DNA from 2 places in the Gracilibacillus caseinilyticus genome. Region 2 is predicted to be linked to the other one. Evidence: predicted binding sites of a transcription regulator. Region 2 holds the regulator's gene; the other holds the start of a gene.
What was found. The regulator CtsR, encoded in region 2, represses protease genes until heat stress. The targets are predictions, from matches to a motif close to ATGGTCAATAAAGGTCAAACA.

Region 1 (15,524 bases), 98 kb from region 2:
CAGGCGCACATGTTGTCATGACCTGACCGACAGGAGTGATCCAACTTACATCGCCAACATCTGTTGATCCTCCCATCGTCTTAGCATGCATACTTTTTAAATTCGCGTATCCAGTTGGCAGCATTTCTGAAAAAGCATCTCCAAACATTGACTTAGACATTTCTACAATCTTAGGATCTACTGTTTCTACCAATTCACGTGCAAACTGCTGCTCATCTGACGTAAATACTAATTCTTCTATTGACGACATGTTATCAAACATTGCATCATTTAATACTTCATTCGGTAACGTTTCATAAGCATATGCTTCAATCTCTGATTCGACAGTTGTTTCTGTCATTAAGGAAGCACCTTCTGCTATTTTTTTCACTCTTTCCAGCATATCCGCGACTTGTTCTTTCGTGGCAGCTCTCAGGTAATACCAGACACTTGCTTCATCTGGAACGACATTTGGCGCTAATCCACCATTAGTAATAACATAATGGATTCTGCTTCCATCCAACACATGCTCTCTTAAATAATTAGCACCAACGTTCATCAGCTCCACCGCATCCAGAGCACTTCTTCCCGCATGTGGGGCACCCGCTGCATGTGCAGTAATCCCTTTAAAGTGAAATTTAATCGATACCATCGATTGTGTACTGACACTCATTGTCATATTGGAAGCACCAGGGTGCCATGAAAAAGCACAATCTAAGTCATCAAAAACACCATCTCTTGCCATGAATGTTTTCCCTGACAACACTTCTTCTGCAGGGCAGCCGTAATACCTGATTGTCCCATTTAATCCTTCTGATTCCATCACATTTTTCAACGCAATCACCGCTTCTACACCGGCAGTCCCTAGTAAATTATGACCACAGCCATGACCAGGTCCACCTCGTTCCACTTCATCATGTGTTGTACTAACAGTTTGAGATAATCCAGGTAACGCGTCAAACTCTCCCAAAATACCTATGATAGGCTTACCTGCACCGTATTCCGCTACAAAAGCAGTAGCAGCATCGCCGACTGATTTCTGAATCGTAAAGCCCTCTTCAGCTAAGACAGAGCTTTGTAATTCTGAAGCAAACACCTCTTCATAGGCAATTTGCGGATGATCCCAAATATCCTTTGCCATATCAGTAAACCTAGACTGATTTTTTTCTAGCCAATTCATAATTGTTTTTTTACTCATTATACCCACTCCTTAGTGATTTGTTTTAGCTTTTTTCATTTTTTCCATATTAATACATATGGTAATGGTTAACGGAATTGCTAAAAATGCCTTCAAGAGATACGTAATCGGAGCAATGTTAACTATTAACCCGACAATAACCGCAACTACTGCATAACTCGGTTTTTTTAAAGCAAATTGGGCAAATATCCCCCCAAAAATAGCTGGCACAATATAGGCAAATACACTTTCTACCGACTCAGGCAGTATCGAAACGATAACAGATCCACCTAACACAGTAGGGATCAGAATCGCTATGTTAACTAATGATGCTGCTGCGATACCAAGAGTCGCTGCTACTTCTCCTTTTTTCGTTCCTGGCTCCGCGTTTACTGCGTTTTGAGCTGCTGCGGAGGAAGGTAAGCACATATTGGAAATATTACCAGTCAGAAAACTAATGTATGTTCCAGAAATACCTAACGCCGGATAATACGTAATCGGTTCAAATACCCACGCAAACCCAACTAATGCAATATAGGCAGAACAACCAGCAATGACTGTACTCCAACCGGGATGATAACCAAGCCCAAAGGAAAGATATAATGGTAGTCCAACAGATAGTAAGATAGCTGACCAAATCGTTAATCGACCCCAAAAGTGAGATTTACCATGAAATTGGTCCATTGTAAGGTCAGATGGTGAGGCAGCTTCGAGTTCCAGACTGTGCTGTTTAACGGTTTCCTGATTGATTTCCATTGTTTTTCAGCTCCTTTTTTTATATAAGAAAGTAACAAACACTTAGAGAAACAATAATAGAAAAACCTAATGACCATTCCTTCAACCAATTTAGTTGTAGCTTATTTGCTAGCAATGACAGGATTACCATTGAAACTGCTGATGCAAATACAACGGCTGTATTCGTCATCCCTTTTATCATTTCTCCACCGACAAAATAACCAAAAGCTCCAAGCATTGCTGCACTTGAGAAAATAATCATCGTACCTGGATTTTTCACCTTCATAGCAACTTTCTTATGAACCTTACCAAAGGACTTGGTAAATAACGCAGTGACAAGCAGCCATCCCATACCACCAAGACATAATGCCCAGGCAACAGTAGTGAAAGCCATTTCTGAGAATTCACTGGATCCAAGCTCTACCCCAAAAGACTGGGCAGCTATACTTGCTCCCATTGATTCCATCGGAGCAGATCCAATAATACCAATTCTCATGAGCGTAAGCGGGGAACCAAGAATGGATATTAAGGATACGACGACTATCATTATCCCTAATGATGGGCCCAGAGCAGTAATCGCTCCTGTTTTCAGTGCACTTTTAGCTTCTGTTAATGTCATTTCAGCACTGGAAGCCGTTCTCATAGCAATTCTGATAAAAATGATACCTTGGAAAATAACCACACCTGCAATAGCTAATGCAAACAACCAAACCCCAATATCATTTAAGACTTCCATAGCTTTCACTCCTCTATTTTTTAATAGACTTATCTGATCTATAGTTAAAACTTACTCTTGAAGCTCTTTACGAAATATCGAAACACAGGATTACATACGAACAACGCAGTGCTTGTCAATGTGGTGAAAATGGGATATGAGCTGGATCATAACAGAATGTTTTAGAGGACAAGATAGTTATTGGGTTAAAATGTTAGACAATTTGTAAATTACATCGCTTTGTTATGGTGAAGTATAGTGAATGCTAGAAGAATAATTCTATACTTCTGTCAGAAAAAGTATCACACTATTTTATTTTCCAGCTTAGAATTTAACTGTATTAAGACTGCTGCGACAGAGATGAAGTAATATTGCTTTAAAAAGTCATCATTTTAAAAGTATGTCATAAAATATAACAACAGTACTGACTCCAATGGATACATCACCTATTATTAAAGTCAAATTTAAATATTTTACGGATGATCATTATGGGAGAGCGCATTTAATTGCCGCCGAAGGAGCAAGTTCATAAAAAACCTTATGAATTAATCTCTCAGGTAAAAGAACCATAATAGGACGAAGCTCTGGAGAGTGCGTTTAACGCCACCAAAGGGGAAGCTTCCATGTAATATGGAACCAAACTCTCAGGTAAACGGACAGAGAAGGGTTAACAGTCTAACGACTGCCCTTCTCTGTTTTTTGCGTTCAAATGGAATGGTTCTATTATCACTGATTTAGAAAGGAGGTAATCTAAATGGAATTTAACAGTTGCTTCGATATTATTGGCCCCATAATGGTAGGTCCATCAAGCTCGCATACTGCAGGTGTAGTATCAATTGGGAAATTTATTTATGACCTTTTTGAAGAGCACCCGGACGAAGCTCATATATTATTTTGTGATTCATTTGCTGAAACCTATCAAGGACATGGAACAGACAAAGCAGTAATTGGTGGATTGATGGGGATGGGAACAGACGATTCCAGAATAAAAAACGCCTTCGAGAATGCCTATAAAGCTGGAATGAAAGTCATCATTAATGTGACGAAGAAATGTGACTATTATGATCACCCTAACACCGTTATCATCTCAGCCAAGTATAATTATCAATTCGTGAAAGTTGGAGGTGTTTCCTTAGGAGGAGGCGTTTCGAAAATTTTTATGATCAATGAGAAGATGGTTGATATTCCAGTTAGTGGTGACAACAATCCTTTAAAGAGAAAGGACCTAATCATGTATGATCGAAATTAATTCCATGCACGAGCTGCTACAAGCTTGCCGTAGAGAAAAATCAACGATTGGAGAAATTATGCTCCAGATGGAAGGAAATAAGTCTGGAAAAGAAACAAGTACCATCTTTGACATGATGAAAGAAAGATTATGGACGATGAAACAGTCCGTTGAGAAAGGAACGAAGGATGATTCCATTGCACCTAGCGGAATATCTGGTGGAGACTCAGTTAAAATGGTGGATTATATTAACCGTGGCGAAGCTCTTTCGGGTCATTTGATTGGTGATGCGATGAGTTATTCACTAGCAGTTTCTGAAAGCAATGCAAGAATGGATGTCATCGTCGCTACTCCTACAGCAGGCGCTGCAGGTATTCTGCCAGGCATTTTGTTTTCTATCCATAAAAATAACAATATTCCACTTAACAATTTAGTAATGGGGTTATTTACAGCAAGTATGCTCGGGTATGTAATTGCCAATCGCTCCTTTATTTCTGGTGCTGCTGGCGGTTGCCAAGCAGAAGTTGGATCTGCTACAGCTATGGCAGCTGGTACAATTGTTGAACTAAATGGCGGAACTCCAGAACAAGCCGTTCATGCAACTGCCATTGCGATGAAGTCATTGCTTGGATTAGTTTGTGACCCAGTAGCGGGACTTGTAGAAGTTCCTTGTATTAAACGAAACGTGATTGGAACATCCATCGCCTTTTCGGCTGCCGACATAGCATTAGCTGGGATTGAAAGTCGTATCCCTTGTGATGAAGTGATTGAAACAATGTATAATATTGGCAAAGAAATGCCAGGAAACCTAAAAGAAACTGCTTTAGGTGGATTAGCGATGACCAAGACCGGGCAAGAAGTAAAACAAAAATTATTTCGGAGGTGGTGTCATAATGAGTAAGGTTACTGCATTAAAGCAAACGCCGCTCTTTAATTTATATAATAACTACGGTGCAAAAGTAATTGATTTTGGAGGTTGGGCACTTCCAGTACAATTTTCCGGAATTGTAGCAGAGCATGAAACAGTTCGTATGCATGCAGGTCTTTTCGATGTTTCCCATATGGGCGAAATACTTATAGAAGGAAAAGATGCAGAAGATTTCATCAATCATCTTATAACGAATGACATATCAAAGGTAGATATCAACCAAGCGCAATATACAGCAATGTGTTATCCCGATGGTGGCACCGTAGATGATTTAATCGTTTATAAATTAGATCAGCAGAAATTCTTACTAGTTATTAATGCTGCTAATATCGAAAAAGATTTTAATTGGATCAAGCTCCATAAGAAAGGCTATTTATCTATTAAAAATATTTCGAACGACGTGGCACAGCTTGCTATCCAAGGGCCAAAAGCAGTAACTATTTTGCAAAAGTTAACAGATATACGTGTATCCGACATTGAGAGATTTCATTTCATCCAAAATGTCAATCTAGATGGGATCACCGATGTGCTGGTATCACGAACAGGCTATACCGGTGAGGATGGATTTGAGTTGTATTTAGGTGTTAATCAAGCAATGGCGTTATGGGAGAAGCTTTTAAAAATCGGCAAAAAGGAAGGATTACAACCATGTGGACTGGGAGCGCGTGACACATTGCGCTTAGAAGCATGTCTTGCATTATATGGTCAAGATTTAGCAGCATCAATAACCCCATTAGAAGCAGGAATTGGCTTTACAGTAAAAACGAAAAAAAGTAGTCCTTTCATCGGAGAAAAATTACTTCTAAAACAAAGAGAAGAGGGACCCGAGAAAAAACTAGTCGGATTAGAAATGTTGGATAAAGGTGTACCACGACATGACTATCCTGTATTTAATACTACGGAAGAAGTAATTGGCTACATCACTTCGGGTACGTATTCTCCATCATTAAAGAAAAGTATTGGGCTGGCACTGGTAACCACCAAATATGCCGAAACAGGAACAAAACTAAAAGTGAAAATTCGCAACAAGCTGGTTGACGCGGTTACCGTTAAGAAACCCTTCTATAAAAAATGATTTTTAAATGATGAAGTATTCACATAGAAAGGAAGATAGACATGGCCAATAATAATGAAAAACGTTACACAACGGAACATGAATGGGTATTACAATTAGATGGAAATACGGCTCGCATTGGGATTACTGATTTTGCACAGGAGCAGCTCGGCGATATCGTATATATAGAGAGTCCTGAAATAGATAGTCAAGTAGCAGCAGGGGAAACGATGGGAACCATTGAATCAGTAAAAGCAGCATCTGATATATACTCTCCCTTAACTGGAAAAGTCATTCGCATTAATGAACAATTAGAGGCCGAACCAGAGGTGATCAATGCAGATCCTTATGAAGCTGGATGGTTAATTGAAATAGAATTATCCAAACCAGATGAGCTTACAAAATTATTAAATGAAGATGAATATTTTCAATTTATTAAAGAAGGAGCGTAATAGAATGACTTCAACCTATCGCTATATCCCTGACACAGATCAAGACAAAAAAGAAATGCTTCAATTCTTAAATATTCATTCTATTAATGAATTATTTTCTGATCTGCCATCTACTATTATGCTTGATAACGATTTGAATATTCCTGAAGCAATCCCTGAACCTCTCCTAATGAAACAAATGCAACAACTAGCTGCACAGAACATTCATGCAAATCAATACTCATCTTTTCTCGGAGCAGGTACTTATGATCATTACATTCCAATTGTTGTTAATCACGTTATCTCAAGATCGGAATTCTATACCGCGTATACACCATACCAGCCGGAAATTAGTCAAGGTGAATTACAAGCTATTTTTGAATTTCAAACAATGGTTTGTGAATTGACAGGGATGGATGTAGCCAATTCATCTATGTATGACGGCTTTACAGCTGTGGCAGAAGCAGCATCACTTGCCGTTGCTTCAACTAAACGTTCTAACGTACTAATATCCAAATCGGTACATCCAGAATCTCGTGCCATTCTCAACACCGTATCATCAGGGCCTGAATTCACCGTAGAAGAAATCGATTTACTGACAGATGTAACTGATTTAGAGCACTTAAGTGAACAAACCAATCAGCAGACAGCTGCCATTATAGTCCAATATCCTAACTTCTTTGGCTCGATTGAGGATTTAAGAGAAATAAAAAAAATAGCAAATGAACATGGAGTACTTCTTATTGTAAGTGCAAATCCACTGGCATTAGCATTACTGCAAGCACCTGGCAAGCTTGGAGCTGATATTGTCATTGGAGATATGCAGCCATTCGGAATACCAATGTCTTATGGAGGTCCCCATTGTGGATATTTTGCCGCAAAGAAAAAATGGATGCGGAAAATACCAGGTCGAATTGTTGGTCAAACTACAGATGATAAAGGAAACCGTGGTTTCACATTAACATTGCAAGCAAGAGAACAGCATATTCGTCGTGATAAAGCTGCATCCAACATTTGTTCCAATCAAGCATTAAATGCACTTGCTTCCTCCGTCTGTTTGGCAGCACTTGGTAAACAAGGCATTCAACAAATGGCCCATTTGAATGTGGAAAAAGCGGATTATATGGCGAAACGTTTAGCAGACCAAGGCTTTATCATCAAAAATAATGCTCCTTTCTTTAATGAATTTATCGTTGAATTACCGCAAGCCACCTGCCAAGTGACGGATAAACTTCTACAAGCTGGAATCATTGGCGGGTATGATGTGAGCAAGTATTATGGTACAGACAATCTTTTGCTGATTGCGGTAACCGAACAGCGCTCAAAAGAAGAAATTGATCAATTTGTAAATGTATTGGGGGAATTATAGATGACAGCATACAATGATTTAATCTTTGAAATTAGTAAGCCTGGACGCATCGGTGTCAACCTTCCTGATAGTGACGTGAAAGAGGTATTGCTAACCGATAAATTTCCAGAACATTTACTACGCGACACACCGGCAGATTTACCAGAAGTATCAGAGTTACAGCTAATGCGGCACTATACAGCGCTGTCTAACAAAAATCATGGCATTGACAATGGATTTTATCCACTTGGTTCTTGTACAATGAAATATAATCCTAAGATTAATGAAGACGTAGCTCGTCTCGCCGGTTTCAGTCACATTCATCCATATCAGCCAGAAAAAACCGTGCAAGGAGCACTTCAATTATTATACGACCTCCAGTGTGACCTAGCTGAAATATCTGGAATGGATGCTGTCACTTTACAGCCTTCTGCTGGTGCTCAAGGTGAATGGACCGGCTTAATGATAGCCAAAGCTTTTCATCAACAAAAAGGCGAAACTAGAACAAAAGTACTTGTTCCTGACTCCGCTCATGGAACAAACCCTGCTAGCGCTTCTGTTGCAGGATTTACAACAGTAACGATACCATCCAATCAAAATGGACTAGTTGATATAGTTGAACTAAAGAAGCATGTTGATAGTGATACTGCAGCATTAATGCTTACCAATCCTAATACACTGGGACTCTTTGAAAATGAAATAGTAGAAATCGCTGAGGTAGTTCATGATATTGGTGGATTACTATATTATGACGGTGCAAATGCTAATGCAATTCTAGGAAAAACAACCCCAGGCAAGATGGGGTTTGACATTGTACACTTCAATCTTCACAAAACCTTTACAACTCCACATGGCGGTGGAGGTCCGGGTGCAGGGCCTGTCGGTGTAAAAAAAGAGCTTATCCCTTATTTACCTGTACCTCTTATTGAGAAAAATGAAGACCAATACACATTAAATTACGATCATCCATTGTCCATCGGTCAAGTGAAAGGTTATTATGGAAACTTTGGAATTCTTGTCCGTGCGTTCACATACATTCGCACTATGGGACCTGAAGGACTGCGTCAAGTATCAGAATCAGCTGTATTACATGCGAACTATCTTCAAAAGAAATTGGAGCCTTATTTTGATTCACCTTATCCTCAATTTTGCAAACATGAATTTGTATTATCAGGATCTAAACAGAAAAAGCTGGGGGTTCGAACGATCGATATGGCAAAACGATTATTGGATTTCGGTTATCATCCACCAACCATCTACTTTCCTTTAAACGTTGAAGAATGTTTAATGATAGAGCCAACAGAAACAGAAACGAAAGAAACATTAGATGCGTTTGCAGAAGCAATGACTAATATTGCAACGGAGGTAGAGGAAAATCCAATGAGGGTATTAGAAGCTCCTCATACTACTGTCATCGGAAGAATTAATGAAACAAAGGCTGCTCGAAAGCCGGTATTACGATATATAAGACCAAAAGAAGTAGTGTATGTGAATGAGACGACCGAGGTATAAAAGATTTTGTTTCACTTCAAAAGGGAGTGGAGATATGATTATTACAATTAGCAAGAAGGCACAGAAACAATTAAGAATGTTGAAAATCCCAGACGGACAATTGCCGAGAATAGATGCTACTTTAACTGGCGGCTGTGGGTTATCTGTTATTTTCTCACTTTTTTGTGATGATCAAAGAAAGACTGATACTGTATTAAAAGTTAATGACATATCATTTCGAATCGATTATGCTACTAAGCGCTATCTTGAGGAAGATATTGTTTATATCGATTACTACGATCAATGCGGTTTTATCGTTGGTAATGATTATGTAACTAATACATGTTCATTACAACAAATATATGAAAAGAATGAGGGCTAGAGGTCAAACAAATGTGAAAGTTAAAATATTCATATTCGCGAAATTTACTGTAGAACGAGACAAATCCTCATCATATTAGCAGGATTCCTTTACCTTAAAAAAGAAAAGTCGAATTTACATCGTATATTTTATAATAAGAAAATACGATGTAGATTCGGCTGTTATCGTGACTAATATTAGTTGTATTTCAAACTCATTTATTATGTAGTTTCCTTCTAATTCTAATCTTGATTTTATCGACTTCTATTTTATTTAAACAATAAAAAAAGCGTTTCTCTATTGAAAATCGCTTGTCGGTTACTTATTATTTATATATAATGGTGGAGCCTAGCGGGATCGAACCGCTGACCTCCTGCGTGCAAAGCAGGCGCTCTCCCAGCTGAGCTAAGGCCCCAAAAGTGGTGAGCCATGGAGGATTCGAACCTCCGACCCTCTGATTAAAAGTCAGATGCTCTACCAACTGAGCTAATGGCTCTTACTTTTTATTGATATAGTACACAGTGCAAAAAATGCACAAATAAAAATGGCTGGGCTAGCTGGATTCGAACCAGCGCATGACGGTACCAAAAACCGTTGCCTTACCGCTTGGCTATAGCCCACCAATAAAATGAAAAAGTGTACAAAAATAGTATATACACTTAATAACTTTTTATACAATGGTGGAGGGAGTAGGACTCGAACCTACGAACCCGATGGGAGCGGATTTACAGTCCGCCGCGTTTGGCCAACTTCGCTATCCCTCCATGTATCTATATGAACTTGACTGGTGCCGGCCAGAGGACTTGAACCCCCAACCTACTGATTACAAGTCAGTTGCTCTACCAATTGAGCTAGACCGGCTAATGGTGGAGGATGCAGGGCTCGAACCTGCGACCCCTTGCTTGTAAGGCAAGTGCTCTCCCAGCTGAGCTAATCCTCCATTTAAAAGGATTTATACTTTCCTAAAAGTTAAGTGGTATTTATGGTGACCCGTACGGGATTCGAACCCGTGTTACCGCCGTGAAAGGGCGGTGTCTTAACCACTTGACCAACGGGCCAATACAATATGTCATAAAAATAGCAGAGCTTCCAGCCGGACTTGAACCGGCGACCCCTTCCTTACCATGGAAGTGCTCTACCGAACTGAGCTATGGAAGCATATGGCTCCACAGGTAGGATTCGAACCTACGACCGATCGGTTAACAGCCGATTGCTCTACCACTGAGCTACTGTGGAATACTATTCATCTGGCTGCTTCTCAAAGCTGTAAAAATTACATAGCCTGGCAACGTCCTACTCTTGCAGGGGCGCGAGCCCCAACTACCATGGGCGCTGAAGAGCTTAACTGCTGTGTTCGGCATGGGAACAGGTGTGACCTCTTCGCTATCGCTACCAGACCAACAAGGATGTTGGTCGATCGATGTTGTCACATGGATGTGACGATTTTAATCGATCATCCTATATTATTACATGGGTTTGCACCCTGAAAACTAGATAAGACAAGAGACAGACATCAACGAACCGTTGCACATCAGAAACATTTGTATAGATAAGTCCTCGATCTATTAGTATTCGTCAGCTTCACATGTCACCATGCTTCCACCTCGAACCTATCAACCTCATCGTCTCTGAGGGATCTTACTCACTTACGTGATGGGAAGTCTCATCTTGAGGGGGGCTTCATGCTTAGATGCTTTCAGCACTTATCCCTTCCACACGTAGCTACCCAGCGATGCTCTTGGCAGAACAACTGGTGCACCAGCGGTGTGTCCATCCCGGTCCTCTCGTACTAAGGACAGCTCCTCTCAAACTTCCAACGCCCACGACGGATAGGGACCGAACTGTCTCACGACGTTCTGAACCCAGCTCGCGTACCGCTTTAATGGGCGAACAGCCCAACCCTTGGGACCGACTACAGCCCCAGGATGCGATGAGCCGACATCGAGGTGCCAAACCTCCCCGTCGATGTGGACTCTTGGGGGAGATAAGCCTGTTATCCCCGGGGTAGCTTTTATCCGTTGAGCGACGGCCCTTCCATTCGGTACCGCCGGATCACTAAGCCCGACTTTCGTCCCTGCTCGACTTGTAGGTCTCGCAGTCAAGCTCCCTTCTGCCTTTGCACTCTGCGAATGATTTCCAACCATTCTGAGGGAACCTTTGGGCGCCTCCGTTACATTTTAGGAGGCGACCGCCCCAGTCAAACTGCCCACCTGACACTGTCTCCGAACCGGATCACGGTTCTGGGTTAGAAGGTCAATACAGCCAGGGTGGTATCCCACCGGCGCCTCCACGTAAGCTAGCGCTCACGTATCTCAGGCTCCCACCTATCCTGTACAAGCTGTACCAACATTCAATATCAGGCTACAGTAAAGCTCCACGGGGTCTTTCCGTCCTGTCGCGGGTAATGCGCATCTTCACGCATAGTATAATTTCACCGGGTCTCTCGTTGAGACAGTGCCCAAGTCGTTGCACCTTTCGTGCGGGTCGGAACTTACCCGACAAGGAATTTCGCTACCTTAGGACCGTTATAGTTACGGCCGCCGTTTACTGGGGCTTCGGTTCAACGCTTCGCTAATGCTAACGCATCCCCTTAACCTTCCAGCACCGGGCAGGTGTCAGCCCCTATACTTCGCCTTACGGCTTCGCAGAGACCTGTGTTTTTGCTAAACAGTCGCTTGGGCCTTTTCACTGCGGCTTCTCGCAAAAGAAGCACCCCTTCTCCCGAAGTTACGGGGTCATTTTGCCGAGTTCCTTAACGAGAGTTCTCCCGATCACCTTAGGATTCTCTCCTCGCCTACCTGTGTCGGTTTGCGGTACGGGCACCCTTTTCCTTGCTAGAGGCTTTTCTTGGCAGCGTGAAATCCGGAACTTCGGTACTATATTTCCCTCCTGATCACAGCTTGTGATTGCCAGACGGATTTGCCTATCTGACTCACTTACTGCTTCAACGCACACATCCAGTGGTGCGCATTCCTTATCCTTCTGCGTCCCCCCATCACTCAAACGGAATTGGGTGGTACAGGAATATCAACCTGTTGTCCATCGCCTACGCCTTTCGGCCTCGGCTTAGGCCCCGACTAACCCTGAGCGGACGAGCCTTCCTCAGGAAACCTTAGGCATTCGGTGAAGAAGATTCTCACTTCTTTTTCGCTACTCATACCGGCATTCTCACTTCTAAGCGCTCCACCAGTCCTCACGGTCTGACTTCGCTGCACTTAGAACGCTCTCCTACCATTGATCGTAGATCAATCCGTAGCTTCGGTGATACGTTTAGCCCCGGTATATTTTCGGCGCAGCGTCACTCGACCAGTGAGCTATTACGCACTCTTTAAATGATGGCTGCTTCTAAGCCAACATCCTGGTTGTCTATGCAACGCCACATCCTTTTCCACTTAACGTATACTTTGGGACCTTAGCTGACGGTCTGGGCTGTTTCCCTTTCGACTATGAACCTTATCACCCATAGTCTGACTCCCAAGGTAATATGATTGGCATTCGGAGTTTGACTGAATTCGGTAACCCGGTAAGGGCCCCTAGTCCAATCAGTGCTCTACCTCCAACATACATGCCTTGAGGCTAGCCCTAAAGCTATTTCGGAGAGAACCAGCTATCTCCGTGTTCGATTGGCATTTCACCCCTACCCACACCTCATCCCCGCACTTTTCAACGTGCGTGGGTTCGGGCCTCCAGTCAGTGTTACCTGACCTTCACCCTGGACATGGGTAGATCACACGGTTTCGGGTCTACGACCACCTACTAAAACGCCCTGTTCAGACTCGCTTTCGCTGCGGCTCCGTGTCTTCCACTTAACCTTGCAGGGGATCGTAACTCGCCGGTCCATTCTACAAAAGGTACGCCGTCACCCATAAAAGGGCTCCGACTACTTGTAGGCACACGGTTTCAGGTTCTCTTTCACTCCCCTCCCGGGGTGCTTTTCACCTTTCCCTCACGGTACTGGTTCACTATCGGTCACTAGGGAGTATTTAGCCTTGGGAGATGGTCCTCCCGGATTCCGACGGAATTTCACGTGTTCCGCCGTACTCAGGATCCACTCCGGAGGAAACACATTTTCGACTACAGGATTGTTACCTTCTATGATGGGCCTTTCCAGACCACTTCGTCTAATGTATTTCTTTGTAACTCCAAAGGAGTGTCCTACAACCCCAAAAAGCAAGCTTTTTGGTTTGGGCTAATTCCGTTTCGCTCGCCGCTACTCGGGAAATCGCGTTTGCTTTCTCTTCCTCCGGGTACTGAGATGTTTCAGTTCCCCGGGTCTGCCTCATTTATCCTATGGATTCAGATAAATGTTCTACTCCATGACGAGCAGAGGGTTTCCCCATTCGGAAATTCTCGGATCAAGGCCTACGTACGGCTCCCCGAGACATATCGGTGTTTGTCCCGTCCTTCATCGGCTCCTAGTGCCAAGGCATCCACCGTGCGCCCTTCTTCACTTAACTATACTTACTTTATTCCAATGAAAAGCGAGTTGGTTATTGTTTGATGTCTTGTCATCAGTTTCGTTTCCACAGCTGTCAAGCAGTTGCTTCCACGTCCTGATTACTCTTATCTAGTTTTCAAGGTACATTAAATTAAAATGGTGGAGCCTAGCGGGATCGAACCGCTGACCTCCTGCGTGCAAAGCAGGCGCTCTCCCAGCTGAGCTAAGGCCCCAAATTTAGAATGGTGGGCCTGAGTGGACTCGAACCACCGACCTCACGCTTATCAGGCGTGCGCTCTAACCAGCTGAGCTACAGGCCCATTCTAATGAGTGTATGATATTGAGAGGCAGATTGATCTCTCAAAACTGAACCAAACAACCAAGTATGATTTGTCACCTTGTAAAAGGTGTTCCGTAATATGTCCAGCTACAGCACCCAGCGCCTAGCAAACTTCCTTCACCTCCGTACGATAAGTCAACATCAACTCACAAAAGTTCGTTGTGTTTCCTTTATCTCCTTCGGTTCAGTCCAGTTTGTACGTCGCTAAACGGGTGCTTTCGCCTTTCTATTAATCCTTAGAAAGGAGGTGATCCAGCCGCACCTTCCGATACGGCTACCTTGTTACGACTTCACCCCAATCATTGGCCCCACCTTCGGCGGCTGGCTCCAAAGGTTACCCCACCGACTTCGGGTGTTGCCAACTCTCGTGGTGTGACGGGCGGTGTGTACAAGGCCCGGGAACGTATTCACCGTGGCATGCTGATCCACGATTACTAGCGATTCCGGCTTCATGCAGGCGAGTTGCAGCCTGCAATCCGAACTGAGAATGGTTTTATGGGATTTGCTTGACCTCGCGGTTTCGCTGCCCTCTGTACCATCCATTGTAGCACGTGTGTAGCCCAGGTCATAAGGGGCATGATGATTTGACGTCATCCCCACCTTCCTCCGGTTTGTCACCGGCAGTCACCTTAGAGTGCCCAACTTAATGCTGGCAACTAAGATCAAGGGTTGCGCTCGTTGCGGGACTTAACCCAACATCTCACGACACGAGCTGACGACAACCATGCACCACCTGTCATTCGGTCCCCGAAGGGAACTCCCTATCTCTAGGGACATCCGAAGATGTCAAGACCTGGTAAGGTTCTTCGCGTTGCTTCGAATTAAACCACATGCTCCACCGCTTGTGCGGGCCCCCGTCAATTCTTTTGAGTTTCAGCCTTGCGGCCGTACTCCCCAGGCGGAGTGCTTAATGCGTTAACTGCAGCACTAAGGGGCGGAAACCCCCTAACACCTAGCACTCATCGTTTACGGCGTGGACTACCAGGGTATCTAATCCTGTTCGCTCCCCACGCTTTCGCACCTCAGCGTCAGTTACAGACCAGAGAGTCGCCTTCGCCACTGGTGTTCCTCCACATATCTACGCATTTCACCGCTACACGTGGAATTCCACTCTCCTCTTCTGCACTCAAGTTCCCCAGTTTCCAATGACCGCTTGCGGTTGAGCCGCAAGATTTCACATCAGACTTAAGAAACCGCCTACGCGCGCTTTACGCCCAATAATTCCGGACAACGCTTGCCCCCTACGTATTACCGCGGCTGCTGGCACGTAGTTAGCCGGGGCTTCCTCGATAGGTACCG
Region 2 (15,524 bases):
AAAGAACGGTGATTGTCCTCTCGATTCTGCTACTTGAAATAATTGATCCAGCGTTGCATACTCGTAGGCCGCTACTAGTGCAGCAATGCCTTGATGATTTCCTTCTACCATTTGATCTAGCTTCTTTTTCGGCACCCGATGTACTGGCGCATTTTTTGCTTTTGCTAATCCTTGGAGTTTACCTGCCAAAGATGCGTTTAAGTTTTCTGTTACATATAGCTTCTGAATTGCACGGTTCGATTCTAGTGCTTCGATTACGGTGTTCTTTCCAATAATCCATTCATCGCTCATGATGGGTCATCTCCTTTCTCTATTAAGTTAACTGCCTGACGCAGCAATGAATCAAGGCGATCTGTCTGCTGGTCTAAATACAAAAAGCCGATTAATGCTTCAAATGCCGTGCTGTAACGATACGTCTGCACGGTTGTGTTTTTGGGGACAGAACCTGATTTTGCATTCCGTCCCCTTTTGACAATTGCTTGTTCCTCCGCTGTTAGCTCTTCATGCTCCAGCCAGTGAAGGATAACAGAAGCCTGTGCAGAAGCTTTCACAAATTGGATGGCTTGCTGATGCAGTTTTTGCACCTTGACATTCCCTTGCCGGATCAAATATTCACGCACATGCTTCTCATGGATAACATCACCCATATAGGCCAGTGCCAGGCTTTTCATTTCTCTTGGTGGCTGTTGTGTCATGCTTAACCCCGCTTCCATCTTGTGCCTTGAGGTGTATCCTCCAGAATGATATTTTTTGCCTTTAAGTCATCTCTTATTTGATCCGCTAATTGAAAATCTTTATTTTTTCTTGCTGTTATGCGTTGTTCAATTAGTTCCTCGATTTCTTCATCCAGCAGGTCTGATTCTGACGTCATTGGAATTCCCAACACGATTAACCAGTCATTTAGTGTATCCATGAATGTTTGCAGTACATCGGTATGCGTTTGATCGGATTGTAAATAGTGGTTAGCTTCCTTTACCAGATCGAAAATAACAGCAATCGCATTTGCCGTGTTAAAATCGTCATCCATTTCTTTTTCAAATTGTACTTTGAATTGCTCGATTGCAGTCAGCCACTCTTCATTGTCCTCTGAGATATTGACACTCGATTGCTGACGGTGCGCAAGATTGGTTAAAGCATTTTCTATGCGGTCAAAGCTGTTTTTGGCACTTTCTAATAATGCATCACTGAAATTGATTGGATTGCGATAGTGTACACTCAACATGAAGAAGCGTACCACTTTTGGATCGTGCTTTTGAATCAGGTCATGCGCTAACACAAAGTTGCCAAGTGATTTCGACATCTTTTCGTTGTCGATATTTATATAGCCGTTATGCATCCAATAATTTGCAAAAGATGTTCCATTACCTGCCTCTGATTGCGCAATTTCATTTTCATGATGAGGGAATGTCAAATCCTGACCGCCCGCATGAATATCAATCGTATCTCCGAGGTATTTCTTCGCCATCGCAGAGCATTCAATATGCCAGCCAGGACGTCCCTGTCCCCAAGGTGAATCCCAGGCGATTTCCCCTTCCTTCGCTTGTTTCCACAGTGCAAAATCTAATGGATCTTGTTTCTTTTCTCCAATTTGGATTCTGGCACCAGATCGCAACTCATCAATGGATTGATGCGATAATTTACCGTAATTATCAAATGATCTTGTTTTAAAATATACATCTCCATCCGCTGCATAGGCATGCCCCTTATCAATCAAAGTCGCGATGAAGCGAATGATATCGTCCATTGTTTCCGTAACACGCGGATGATGTACGGCTTCTTTCACACCTAGTGCACCTACATCTTCTTTATACGCAGTAATAAATCGTTCCGCAATGGCAGGTACTTCTTCCCCTAGTTCTCTCGCTGCCTTAATTAATTTGTCATCGACATCAGTGAAATTCAACACATAGTCGACATGGTACCCTTTGTATTCAAAGTATCTTCTAACAGTATCAAAAACAATTGCTGGTCTGGCATTACCAATATGAATATAGTTATACACAGTTGGACCACATACATACATCTTGACTTGATTCGGTTCAAGCGGCTTAAATTCTTCTTTTTTTCGCGTCAGCGTGTTGTATATATTAATGGTCATCTTGATTCGCTCCTTTTAATTCTTTCACTTCTTTTTTTAGTTTTTCAATTTCGCCTTCCATTTCCTTTAATACCTCACTAATTGGATCCGGAAGCTTATGGTGATCTAGATCTCTTCTTACTTTTTCCCCATTTTGAATTACTACTCTTCCCGGAATACCTACTACTGTTGAATGATCCGGGACATCTTCCAATACAACAGAACCAGCGCCGATCTTGGAGCTTTCCCCGATAGTAATCGATCCTAATACTTTTGCTCCTGTTGCAATCAGCGCATTATCCTTAATGGTTGGATGGCGTTTGCCTTTCTCTTTCCCTGTTCCTCCCAACGTTACACCTTGATAAATCGTGACGTTATCGCCAATTTCACACGTTTCCCCAATCACTACTCCCATGCCGTGATCGATGAAAAAACGACTGCCTATCTTGGCACCGGGGTGTATTTCAATGCCGGTAAAAAAGCGACTGATTTGCGAAATGAGCCTTGCAATGAAAAAGAATTTCTTCCGGTAAACGGCGTGTGCGATACGATGGGACCATATCGCATGCAAGCCAGAATAAGTTAAACAAACTTCGATATATGTTCGTGCTGCAGGGTCTTGATCAAATACTACATCGATGTCTTGTTTGAGCATTTTAAAAAATCCCATGACCATCCCCCTTTGTTTCACATCTTTTATCTGAGTGATCGACAGTTTCCTTTAAAAAGGATGCCCGATTCTTCATTTTAAGAATAGTAATTTGGAAATAGTTAAGGTGGCAGGCTACCACTCCGTGCCCACGTATCTTTGTTACCGTACACACTATGAAATATCCCACTCCAAAACTCTCCTTAAAGATACAAAAAAAGCGTCTCTGGTTATACAACTCAGAGACGCTTTTGGCGCGGTTCCACTCTGTTTAGGGCAGTGATGCCCTCCACTTGAACCGATAACGGTGGCAAACCGTTCTTCCGTACTGGATTCAGGAAGAAACTCTGAGGTGCATTTCAAAGATACGCGCTTAAACCATTCTCAGCCATTGATGGTCTTCTCTGTACAAGCTGTTGTCTTCTACTTCTCCTCATCCACATTCCTTATTATTACTTCTTATTATAGCGCAAATTCCTTTATTTGCTACTTATTTGCTTTGTTGGATTACCTTTTCAATTCGTGCAGTTACGATGTCTTTTCCTAAAAGATGAATCGCATTCGGTAATTCCGGTCCGTGCACCTGTCCCGTTGTGGCCACACGAATTGGCATAAATAATTTTTTACCTTTTTGCTTCGTTTGCTTTTGTGTTGCTTTAATGGCAGCTTTCACTTCTTCAGGTGACATCTCTTCTATGTTCGTAAAATGCTCCAAGAATGCTTCCATCACTTCTGGTACTTGTTCTTCCTGCAGCACCTTCATTGCCTCTTCATCATACTGTATGTCTGTCTTGAAGAAAAGTTCTGTTAACTCTACAATTTCTGCTCCGTACGATAATTGTTCGTGGTAGAGACTAATAAGCTTGATCGCCCAGTCCTTTTGTTCAGGCTCCATGTCTTCTGGTAATTTACCTGCTTTAATCAGATGTGGCAAGCTTAGTTCTACTACTTCTTCAAGAGATGCTTGCTTGATATATTGATTATTCATCCATTTTAATTTCGCCGGGTCAAAAATGGCCGGGGATGTCGATAAGCGTTGTGGGTCAAAAATATTAATAAATTCTTCCTGCGTAAACAGCTCTTCTTCGCCAACCGGTGACCAGCCAAGTAACGTAATAAAGTTGAATAATGCTTGCGGTATATACCCAAGGTTTTTATACTGCTCAATAAATTGCAGGATATGCTCGTCACGTTTACTTAACTTTTTACGGTTTTCATTTAAGATAAGCGTCATGTGACCATAGCGTGGTGCTTCCCAGCCAAATGCTTCGAATATCATCATTTGTTTTGGGGTATTGGAAATATGCTCTTCTCCTCGCAGTACGTGACTGATTTTCATATGATAATCATCGATCGCAACTGCAAAATTGTAGGTTGGCATTCCATTTTTCTTTACAATGACCCAATCACCAAAATCACTGGATTCAAATGTAATATTGCCTCGAACGATATCTTGGAATGTATAGGTATGACCTGCTGGTACTCGGAATCGAATACTAGGCTTGCGACCTTCCGCTTCAAACTGTTCCATTTGCTCATCTGTTAAATTACTGTGTGCACCAGAATATTTCGGTACCTGACCATTGGCACGTTGCTCTTCACGTTCTTGATCTAACTCTTCCTCTGTCATATAGCATTTGTATGCTAAGCCGCGTTCTAACAGCTCATCGATATATTTTTTGTATATATCTAAACGTTCTGTTTGACGGTATGGTCCATATTCACCACCGATGTCTGGACCTTCTTCCCATTCCAATCCAAGCCATTTTAAATAGTGAAGCTGGCTTTCTTCTCCGCCTTCGACATTTCGCTTATCGTCTGTGTCCTCTGTACGGATGATAAAAGATCCACCTAAATGTTTGGCATATAAATAATTAAAAAGTGCAGTTCTTGCGTTTCCGATATGCAAATGCCCTGTTGGACTTGGCGCATAACGTACACGTACTTCAGTTGTCATAATCATTGTCCCTCCATGTGTTTCACTCATTTATAACGGTCTGTTTCACCTTGTATCTCTATTTTACCATTAATTTCGACATAATGTTACGTTTCTATTGTAGAAGAAGACGAAAATCAATGCCTACTGATTTGCTTTTCAAAAAATAATTATGATTTCATTAACAGAACGACTGCTTGTGCTGCAATTCCTTCTTTTCTTCCGGTAAATCCTAATTTTTCTGTTGTTGTTGCTTTTACATTGATCTGATCCACCTCACATTGCAGTAAACGGGCAATATTTTCCCGGATAGAAATAATGTGCGGAGCAAGCTTTGGGGCTTGCGCGATTACTGTACAATCGATATTGCCAAGCGTATAACCCTTCCCTTCTACTAAACGCCACACTTCCTGTAATAGCCTTTGCGAATCGGCGTCTTTAAATGCAGGATCGGTATCAGGGAAATGTTTTCCAATATCCCCTTCTCCAATTGCACCAAGACATGCATCAGCGATAGTATGCAGTAATACATCTGCATCTGAATGCCCTAATAACCCTAAATCATACGGTATATCGATCCCCCCTATAATACAGGGTCTACCTTCCACTAATTGGTGTACATCAAATCCTTGCCCAACGCGAAACATTATACTTCCTCCTTTTGCGTTAAAATCATTTCCGCCTTCATAATATCCTCCGGTGTTGTTAATTTCACATTATGATACGAACCATGCACAATTTCAACCGGTTCATCTAATGCTTCTACTAATGAAACATCATCTGTTCCAAGATACTGAGAACGCTTAGCCGACTCGTGAGCTCGCAAAATTAAATCATAGCTAAATGCCTGTGGTGTTTGTGCCGCCCACAAAGTAGAACGATCTAATGTATCGAGCTTGTCCCCTTGCTTTCTTTTTATCGTATCTGTAACAGGTACCGCTAGCAATGCGGCCCTATTCTTCTGTGCCACTTCCGCTAATTCATGCAGATGCGTTTGCTTCACAAAAGGTCGAGCACCATCGTGAATCATAACGACTAGATCACGAGATTCCGGTTTAATTGCGCACAACCCATTATAGCCACTCTCCTGACGTTCACTTCCGCCATGTACAATGGTTATTTGATGTTGCCAGCCATATTTAGTAATCAAAGTTTCCATTTCCCGCTGTTCATTTGGATTGATTACTAAATAAATATGGTAGCACCATGTGTCATGGATAAATCTTTCTAATGTATGTATGATAAGAGGTTTATTTAATAGTTCAATAAATTGCTTGTTTTGACCTGCGTTCATCCGCTTTCCTTGACCTGCCGCTAGCACGATCGTATTATATTTTATCATGCGGCCACCCCAATCTTTGTTCAAACTCTCACTGTTAAACTAACAAAAAGTGATAACACTACGTTATCACTTTTTATCTATCCTTTATAAGTTATACCTTTTTTATAGAGCTTTTTCAAGCAATTTTGGTTTTGCGAAAATCATTCGTCCCGCTGAAGTTTGCAGAACACTAGTGATGACTACGTCTATATGTTTGCCGATGTAGTTCTTACCTTCTTCTACAACGATCATCGTACCATCATCCAGATACGCTACACCTTGATTCTGTTCTTTACCGTCTTTGATCACATGTACAGCTAATTCCTCGCCAGGCAAGACAATTGGTTTCACTGCATTCGCCAGATCATTAATGTTAAGAACGGGTACTTTTTGAAACTCACAGACTTTATTTAGGTTGAAGTCATTCGTTACGACAATACCGTTCATTACTTTCGCAAGCTTCACTAGTTTACTGTCTACTTCTTGAATCTCTTCAAAATCACCTTCATAAATTTCCACATTGATTGGTAAGTCTTTTTGAATCCGATTCAGAATATCCAACCCTCTGCGCCCTCTGTTTCGCTTCAACGCATCTGAGGAATCAGCAATATGCTGAAGTTCTTCCAAGACAAACTGTGGAATGATAATTGTCCCTTCAAGAAAGCTCGTTTGACAGATATCAGCGATACGGCCATCGATAATCACACTCGTATCTAGAATTTTCGGCTTAGGTAAGTCGGCTAGGTCATCTTCGGCGACAGATGTTTTCTTTTTTTCCTTCTTTGGCAAGGTGAATAAATTAAGAAACTCATCACGTCGTTTAAAGCCGACCTGAAAACCAAAATAAGCCAGCAATGCACTTAAAAAGATTGGAACAACTTGTGAAACTAGTTTGATCTCTATCGATTGAATCGGAATAATTAAGAAGTAAGCAATAATTAAACCAATAATAATTCCTAAACTACCAAAAATCAGATCTGCAACTGGGGCTTTCATCAATAACTCTTCGATCCAAGTAAAAAACTGCACAATATAATCTGAAACCAATAGAGAAAGAATAAATAAAATAATTGCTCCTAAGACTAACCCAACATAGGGTGCCACATATCCTGACATAAACCATGATCCTTCAGCGAATCCTATCAATTCCAATAATTTTGGAATATATAAATATCCAGCGGTACCACCTGCAATAATAAAAAATAGTTGCACAAATCGTTTTAGCACCACAGTCACCTCCTGTATAGTATTCTCTCCAACTATAAACTTTTTAAACATAGAAATTTTTGTCGGAACCATTTATATAAGATGGGGGCATTCCTTCCCATCACGATATTAATCCCCTAATGCTATCTTTATGGCTTCCTGCACAGAGTTAACACCAACCATTTCAATGGAATCCGGTGGTGTCCAGCCTTCCAGATTCTTAGCAGGAATGATTGCTCGCTTAAATCCTAATTTTGCTGCTTCCTGCACCCGCTGATCGATGCGTGACACTCTGCGAATTTCTCCTGTCAAACCGACTTCTCCGATAAGAACATCATCCGTATGCGGCGCTCTGTCTCTAAAACTGGAAGCAATACTAATGGCCACAGCCAGATCAATAGCTGGCTCATCTAACTTCACTCCTCCAGCCACCTTTACATAGGCATCTTGATTCTGGAGCATTAAACCTACTCTTTTTTCAAGAACCGCCATCAGCAACGGGACCCGATTGTGATCAATACCTGTTGCCATTCTCCGCGGGTTTCCAAAACTTGTTGGAGAAATTAAAGCTTGTATTTCTACTAATACCGGCCTTGTTCCTTCCATTGATGCAACAATTGTAGAGCCTGCAACTCCCTGAGAACGTTCTTCCAAAAAGATTTCGGATGGGTTTAACACTTCGACAAGACCTTCTTCTTTCATTTCAAAAATACCCATTTCATGCGTACTGCCGAATCGATTCTTCACGCTTCGTAATATTCTGAAAGTATGATGCCTTTCCCCTTCAAAATATAAAACAGCATCTACCATGTGTTCGAGCAACCTAGGTCCAGCAATTGAACCTTCTTTTGTAACATGCCCCACAATAAAAATAGGAATGTGGTTCTGTTTGGCAATTCGCATTAATTCGCTTGTACATTCGCGAACTTGCGATACGCTACCTGGAGCACTAGTAACTTCTTCTTTAAAAATGGTTTGAATCGAGTCGATAACAACAAATCCTGGTTTTAGTTGATCAATTTGATTAGCAATATCCATTAAGTTTGTTTCTGACAGCACATATAGTCGTTCAGAGGAAATATCGAGGCGGTCTGCTCTCAACTTAGTCTGTCGAGCAGATTCTTCTCCGGAAATGTACAATACGTCTAAATTACTTTGCGATAGCTGACTCGATACTTGCAGGAGCAAGGTGGATTTCCCTATCCCTGGATCTCCGCCAATCAGTACAAGCGACCCTGGTACAATCCCGCCTCCTAAAACACGGTTTAATTCTCGCATGCTTGTTGTAATTCTAGGCTCTTCTTGTGTTTGAATACTCGAAATTTTTTCCGGCTTTTGAGCTGTTGCTGCCCCCGTTGCCCAATTTCCTCTTGCTGTCTTTGTTGCTTCTAATTCTTCTACCAACGTATTCCACTGATGGCATCCTGGGCATTTACCCATCCATTTTGGTGATTCATATCCACAAGATTGACAAACAAATTTTGATTTACGCTTAGCCAAAAATATCGCTCCTTTTCATTATATACGAAAATACCCTTCTATAAGTTACAAAGATCTATCAATTTAGTTAAAGATGTATGTAAAAAGTGTAAAAAAATAGTATTCCTTCTTTTTCCCTTTTCATGACTGTTGTTTTATGGGGATTACTCGCTAATTAAGATAAGTTACAGTAACATATTTGCATATCCGTACAAATCTTCAGGCGAGAGCTTTTGATTTGTATCATTTCCCACTTTTTGGATGCAAATCTTTCTTCTAATGTGCTGACTTTTGAGTTCTTTCTCTTCTTTCAATACAAACCTTCATAGACTATTGCTAAGTTTTTCTATCTGGGTACAAAAAATCGGAAGGTAGCCCCTCCGATTTTTTGATATTACACTAAGCTAAATTCATTTTTATCATCTAGATCAATGGTTATTTTTTGTCCGCGTTTGATATTTTCTTTTAATAGTTCCTCGGAAAGTAAATCTTCGACATTCTTCTGAATAGAGCGTCTTAGTGGTCTTGCACCGTATTCCGGATCAAAACCTTCGTTGGCGATTTTCTCAATTGCCTTATCTGACAATTCAAAATCAATCTCTTGTTCAACGAGACGTTTCTGTAGTTCTTTAACCATTAATTCAACAATATACTTCATATGCTTCTTCTCAAGCGAATGGAAAACAATTGTTTCATCAATTCGGTTTAAGAATTCAGGACGGAATGCTTTTTTCAATTCTGTTGTTACTTTTGAACGCATATCCTTATAATCCTGTTCCTCATCACCAAGGCTGAAACCAACATATTTATTACGTTTTAATTCATTTGCTCCGACGTTGGAAGTCATAATGAGAACTGTATTTCTAAAATCAACGGTCCGACCTTTAGAATCGGTCAATCGACCATCCTCTAATACTTGCAACAAGATATTAAATACTTCTGGGTGAGCTTTTTCCACCTCATCTAACAAGACGACAGAATAAGGCTTTCTGCGGACTTTTTCCGTTAATTGGCCACCTTCTTCATATCCAACATAGCCAGGAGGAGAACCAACCAAGCGGGATGTGGCGTGTTTTTCCATATATTCTGACATGTCGATACGGATCATGGCATCTTCATCACCGAACATAGATTCCGCTAATGCGCGAGCTAATTCTGTTTTACCAACACCCGTTGGACCTAAGAAAATAAAGGAGCCAATTGGACGTTTCGGATCTTTCAGTCCTGCTCTAGCACGACGTATTGCTTTCGATACTGCTTTAACCGCTTCTTCCTGTCCAATCAGACGGTCATGCAATATATCTTCCATGTGCAATAAACGTTCACTTTCATCTTTTGTTAAGGATGAAACAGGTACACCGGTCCATGTAGATACAACACTTGCAATATCTTCCACTGTGACCTCGGAATTTTCTTGACCTTGCTTCTCTTTCCATTTTGCTTCGGTTTCTTCCAATTCTTTTCGTAATTGCTGTTCGTCATCCCGTAACGCCGCTGCTTTTTCAAATTCTTGACTCTGCACTGCCGCGTCTTTCTCTTTACGAACCTCTTCTAATTTCTGTTCCAATTCTTTTAGGTTTGGTGGTGTTGTATAAGAGCGTAAGCGTACTTTCGATGCCGCCTCATCGATAAGGTCAATCGCCTTATCTGGCAGGAAGCGATCTGTAATATAGCGGTCAGACAATTTAGCAGCTGCTTCTATGGCATCATCTGTAATGGTAACACGGTGGTGTGCTTCATAGCGGTCACGTAAACCTTGCAGAATTTGGACCGATTCCTCTACAGATGGTTCATCTACCTGAATTGGTTGGAAACGACGCTCTAATGCCGCATCTTTCTCAATATATTTACGGTACTCATCTAAAGTAGTAGCACCAATACATTGCAGTTCACCTCGAGCCAACGATGGTTTCAGGATATTGGACGCGTCGATAGCACCTTCTGCTCCACCAGCTCCAATCAAGGTATGCAGTTCATCAATAAACAAGATCACATTGTTTGCTTGACGAATTTCTTCCATTACTTTTTTCAAGCGATCTTCAAATTCACCGCGATATTTCGTACCCGCTACAACGGTACCCATATCCAGTGTCATCACACGTTTATCTCGTAAAATTTCTGGCACTTCATTTTGAACAATTTGCTGAGCAAGACCTTCTGCTACCGCTGTCTTACCAACACCCGGCTCACCAATTAGTACAGGGTTATTTTTGGTTCGACGGCTAAGCACTTGAATGACACGTTCAATTTCCTTTCCACGACCAATCACCGGGTCAATATTACCTTCCTTGGCAATTGCCGTTAAATCTCTGGCAAGGGAATCTAATGTTGGTGTATTGGCGCTATTCGCCTGGTTGTTTCGACCATTTTGAGCACCACCAGATTCAGAGCTTCCTAACAGCTGAAGCACTTGTTGTCTTGCTTTATTTAAGCTAACACCTAGGTTATTCAATACTCGTGCAGCAACGCCTTCTCCTTCACGAATTAGACCTAAAAGGATATGTTCGGTGCCTACATAAGAATGTCCGAGCTTACGTGCTTCATCCATGGATAATTCGATTACTTTTTTTGCTCGAGGAGTATAATGAATCGTTTGCGAGACTTGATTGCCTTTGCCGATTAAAGATTCTACTTCATCTCTAATTTTATCTGCTCCAAGGCCAATTGCCTGTAAAGCCTTAGCAGCAATTCCTTCTCCCTCGCTAACGAGTCCTAACAAAATATGTTCAGTCCCTATATTATTATGCCCTAATCTAACTGCTTCCTCTTGTGAGAGTGCTAATACCTTTTGTGCTCTTTCTGTAAAACGTCCAAACATCATATTAATATTCCTCCTTCTGCTCCATTGTAAATCGTTCCCGAATTAAGGATGCACGAAAAACATCACGTTCATTCGGTGTTAGCATTTTTTTAGCATATTGTTGTAAAAATGCCGGCTGCGTTAAGACGACCAGTTCATTTAGAATCGACTTAGAGATATTATTTATAAATCCTAAATCAATTCCAAGTCGGACGTCCGATAGACATTTAGCCGTTTCCTTTGATTCTATGATCCGACTGTGCTGTAAAATTCCATAGGAGCGAAAAACGCGATCCTCCAACTCTAATGAAGACTGATCCAATAATATGGTGCGTGCATGTCGTTCATGTTCGATCAGCTTCTCCACGACACCTTTCAAATCCTCGATAATGTCTTCTTCGGAGCGGCCAAGCGTTATTTGATTGGAAATTTGAAAAATATTACCGATTGCTTCACTGCCTTCTCCATAAATCCCTCTTACTACCAATCCTAATTGATTAATAGCTGGCAGCATACGGTTTATTTTTCGAGTTAATGCAAGTGCTGGCAAATGCATCATAACAGAAGCTCTTAATCCTGTACCAACATTCGTTGGGCAAGATGTTAAATACCCTCTGTTTTCATCGAACGCATAATTGATTTTTGTTTCAAGCCAATCATCTAGCTCAAAGGCCTCCTGTAACGCTTTTTCCAGTTGAAAACCTGGAAAATATAGCTGCGCACGAATATGATCCTCTTCATTTACCATAATCGATACCTGCTCATTTTTTGAAATGAGCGAGGCACCATATTTCGATTTATCAGCTAAGTGTGGACTAATTAGATGCTTCTCTACTAACACTTGTTTCTCGGTGGAATTCAAATCTGCCATTCTGACAAATTCGAAGTCTTTATACTGATTATACGATTGGTGATTAAATTCATTTTTAAAAAATGAAAGGATATTATCCATTTGTTCTTCTTCTGCAATCAGCGGAAAAGGTGTATCTTCAAAGTTACGCGCCAACCGGACCCTGCTGCTCATTACAATATCACTATCTGGTCCATCGTCTTTGAGCCAGGGACTGATTGCTTCATTCATGAATTGCTCTAAACTCATGAATCTTCCCCCTCCTCTTCACGATGCAAGCTCTTTTCTACTGATTTTATTTGGTCACGGATCTGTGCCGCATCCTCAAAGGCTTCATCTGCTATTGCTTGCTGCAGCTTCACCTTTAAATCTCGTAATTTCTTCCGTTGATAAATATTAGAGCCTGCTCGTTTAGGTACTTTTCCTTCATGCAATGTATTGCCACTATGCACCTTTCGAAATAATGGGTTTAAATGATCGGCAAAGGTATGATAGCACGATGCACAACCAAATTTACCCAGTCTAGCAAACTGTTGATAGGTCATCCCACATTTGTCACACTGAAGTGTCTCTTCTTGCTTCCTTAGTGATTGCTGCTGCATCGTATTCGAACCTGTATTAAATAATCCTGATAACAGGTTATGAAGAGAATAGGCATCCTCTTCCTGAGAAACATAGCCTTTATCCTTTGCACACTGCTGACAAACATGGATTTCGCTTTTTTCCCCATTAATCACCTGGGCAAAATGAACGGTCGCCGGATTTTGATGGCATTCTTGGCATTCCACACCGTACACCTCCTAAAACTGATATTTTAATGAATTGAGCATGGCCGATAAAATGCGGGCACGCACTTCATCTCGAATCGGTAATTGAAACGGTAATGTACTGCGGTCAATGGCACTAACCATCAATTTTGCTTCCCTTTTCGTGATAAGTTCTTCTTCCAACAGTCGTTCCAATATATTAACAGCCTTTTGTTGTGAGATGCTTGGCTGAACCATTTCGATGATCTCATCAATTAACATTGCTTTATCTTCGTTGGTAATTCGACTAATTCGAATGTAGCCTCCACCACCGCGCTTGCTTTCAACCAGATACCCTTTCTCTAAGGTAAATCTGGTATTAATAACATAATTAATTTGAGAGGGTACACATTCAAAGCGATCTGCAATCTCACTACGTTTTATCTCGATGATTTTATGCTGATTACTTTTCATGATTGTTTTCAAATATTGTTCAATAATATCTGAAATATTTCGCATTTCCCCTCCTCCAATCTGACTTTGACTATATTTGACTATATACTTATTATACTTCAAGATCACGGGGTTGAAAACTATTTGGTCTTCTATATTATATCCGTTATTTTTTCCATTCAAACCATCAAGAACGAAAACGTATCTTAATTTTTTTGACACTTTCTTGCTCTAACAGCCATTCATATAAATTTTCCCGCTTCTTCTGATGTATTGCATCGATGTACATTTTAATTTTAGTAATTTCTGTATTCTCATTGTATATATCAAACTCACGTATTTCGATTGGAAAAGATTGCACCCGTTCGATAAATTTAGATGTATCTTTATTTTTGCTCAGTTTAACCTCAAAAATAATATAATGATTCTTGCGATGAAGCCGTTGTTCAAATTTATTTAAAACTACAAGGCTGATTAAAATGATCAATGTGGTGACAATCGCTTCTTTATACATACCAATCCCGACGATTAACCCTAAACCTGCCACCGCCCAAATAGAAGCAGCTGTTGTAAGACCACGAATTGTCCCACCATTGACAATGATCGTTCCAGCTCCTAGAAAACCGATTCCACTAATAACATACGATGGGATTCTCGCGGGATCGAATCGAACATTATCATAATGCTCAATAAAATAATCAAAGCCATTAATAGAAAGCAACATCATTAAACAAGAGCTGACACCCACTAATATATGTGTTCGAAATCCGGCTGAATGTTTGTTTACTTCCCTTTCAAATCCAATTAAGCCGGCCAATATAAGTGCAATCATTAATTTTGAAACAGATTCCATAAATGCAGCATCAAAAATCTGATCCATGGCAACTTCCCCCTTTTCACTTTGAATATATGACGAGAGCATATACTTCTTATACCCTAAAATCATTGATTTATATCAACGAAGTGGACATAAAGGGGCACTGTTCGCATTTAGAAAAGCGCAAGCGCCTGTTTAGAAACGTAGCGACTGGACGGCATCAACTGAGATAAAGGAATCACAGTGGGCAAGTGATGTCGATGATGACTTTCGCCCAAGGGCATAAGGTCGACTAGGCCTCTGGTTATCACCAATCGGCAAGTCTTCTTTATCGTAGGGCGATGCAGGAAGTCGCCTAGTTTCTGGGCACTTGCGCTGGACATGGCTGTTCATGTTAGAAAGCGGTACGAAACCTTAAAATTTTATACTTTCTTACCTGTTAAAAAAAGTCGGGAAAATATGTCTGCTGCTCAGGTATGATCATCTCTAACTGTTCAACTGCTAAAGCATCTCCATGAATCAAGCCTGCTTCCCACAGTGCAAATGGTCGTTTGTAACCAAAGAAAAGTTGCACCAGCTGTTGAACAGCTATTTTCACTTTTACAACCTTTGGTTCTGCATGCGTACGCTTCATAACAATGCTATCTTCCAAGTCGTGGGACACCAGAAACACGCCATTATTTTCTTCTAAAAATATGTCTGACACTTCGATTTCAAAATGGATTTTATTATGGTCGACTATTGAAAAAGGATACTGTTCGAAGAAAGCATCAACATCCACAATCCGCGCCATAAAATAAGGCAACTGCTTTTGCTCGAATCTTGGTTCATTTACAAGTAAGGGCAATGGGTCATCTGGAGGAACAGGCATCTCTACATTATGTACCATTGAATCATGATGCTGGATAAACTGATATAGTAAGTGGCGGGCATTTACATTCACAAACGCCATATCATAAACGGTGAACCGATTCTGCTTGATATTGAATAGAATATATCCAATTGGCGTTTGATCCGTTTCATACGCAAATGCGATGTGAGTATCTTTCTGCTTTAATGTTCGATAATTCCACCAATGCTCTGTTCGATGAAGTGTACCTGTATACTTATCTGTATACATTTGATAGATGGTGTTTAAAGTAGAAATTGTTTCTTCCCCTTTACTGACTCTTCTAACACTGCCTTGACCG

Region 1: the regulator CtsR is predicted to act here: its motif matches at 3,259-3,279, upstream of MUN88_RS04425 (serine dehydratase beta chain).

What each region holds. Positions count from the first base shown of each region.
Region 1 covers NZ_CP095072.1:926,713-942,236, forward strand. The annotation lists gene MUN88_RS04410 (amidohydrolase) at 1-1,177, opposite strand, end outside; gene MUN88_RS04415 (small-conductance mechanosensitive channel) at 1,190-1,912, opposite strand; gene MUN88_RS04420 (DUF5058 family protein) at 1,932-2,627, opposite strand; glycine riboswitch at 3,086-3,185, shown strand; glycine riboswitch at 3,189-3,268, shown strand; gene MUN88_RS04425 (serine dehydratase beta chain) at 3,361-3,855, shown strand; gene sdaAA (L-serine ammonia-lyase, iron-sulfur-dependent, subunit alpha) at 3,842-4,735, shown strand; gene gcvT (glycine cleavage system aminomethyltransferase GcvT) at 4,728-5,837, shown strand; gene gcvH (glycine cleavage system protein GcvH) at 5,879-6,268, shown strand; gene gcvPA (aminomethyl-transferring glycine dehydrogenase subunit GcvPA) at 6,273-7,616, shown strand; gene gcvPB (aminomethyl-transferring glycine dehydrogenase subunit GcvPB) at 7,617-9,107, shown strand; gene MUN88_RS04455 (iron-sulfur cluster biosynthesis family protein) at 9,088-9,468, shown strand; tRNA gene MUN88_RS04460 (tRNA-Ala) at 9,787-9,862, opposite strand; tRNA gene MUN88_RS04465 (tRNA-Lys) at 9,868-9,943, opposite strand; tRNA gene MUN88_RS04470 (tRNA-Gln) at 9,993-10,067, opposite strand; tRNA gene MUN88_RS04475 (tRNA-Tyr) at 10,126-10,211, opposite strand; tRNA gene MUN88_RS04480 (tRNA-Thr) at 10,233-10,308, opposite strand; tRNA gene MUN88_RS04485 (tRNA-Val) at 10,312-10,387, opposite strand; tRNA gene MUN88_RS04490 (tRNA-Glu) at 10,431-10,505, opposite strand; tRNA gene MUN88_RS04495 (tRNA-Thr) at 10,532-10,605, opposite strand; tRNA gene MUN88_RS04500 (tRNA-Asn) at 10,609-10,683, opposite strand; rRNA gene rrf (5S ribosomal RNA) at 10,728-10,844, opposite strand; rRNA gene MUN88_RS04510 (23S ribosomal RNA) at 10,993-13,904, opposite strand; tRNA gene MUN88_RS04515 (tRNA-Ala) at 14,043-14,118, opposite strand; tRNA gene MUN88_RS04520 (tRNA-Ile) at 14,129-14,205, opposite strand; rRNA gene MUN88_RS04525 (16S ribosomal RNA) at 14,466-15,524, opposite strand, start outside.
Region 2 covers NZ_CP095072.1:1,024,395-1,039,918, forward strand. The annotation lists gene rlmB (23S rRNA (guanosine(2251)-2'-O)-methyltransferase RlmB) at 1-291, opposite strand, end outside; gene MUN88_RS05055 (Mini-ribonuclease 3) at 288-695, opposite strand; gene cysS (cysteine--tRNA ligase) at 698-2,098, opposite strand; gene cysE (serine O-acetyltransferase) at 2,088-2,747, opposite strand; T-box leader at 2,965-3,175, opposite strand; gene gltX (glutamate--tRNA ligase) at 3,217-4,683, opposite strand; gene ispF (2-C-methyl-D-erythritol 2,4-cyclodiphosphate synthase) at 4,833-5,309, opposite strand; gene ispD (2-C-methyl-D-erythritol 4-phosphate cytidylyltransferase) at 5,309-6,001, opposite strand; gene MUN88_RS05085 (PIN/TRAM domain-containing protein) at 6,107-7,210, opposite strand; gene radA (DNA repair protein RadA) at 7,319-8,689, opposite strand; gene clpC (ATP-dependent protease ATP-binding subunit ClpC) at 9,063-11,489, opposite strand; gene mcsB (protein-arginine kinase McsB) at 11,491-12,567, opposite strand; gene mcsA (protein-arginine kinase activator protein McsA) at 12,564-13,106, opposite strand; gene MUN88_RS05110 (CtsR family transcriptional regulator) at 13,119-13,583, opposite strand; gene MUN88_RS05115 (MgtC/SapB family protein) at 13,705-14,397, opposite strand; gene MUN88_RS05120 (GNAT family N-acetyltransferase) at 14,774-15,524, opposite strand, start outside.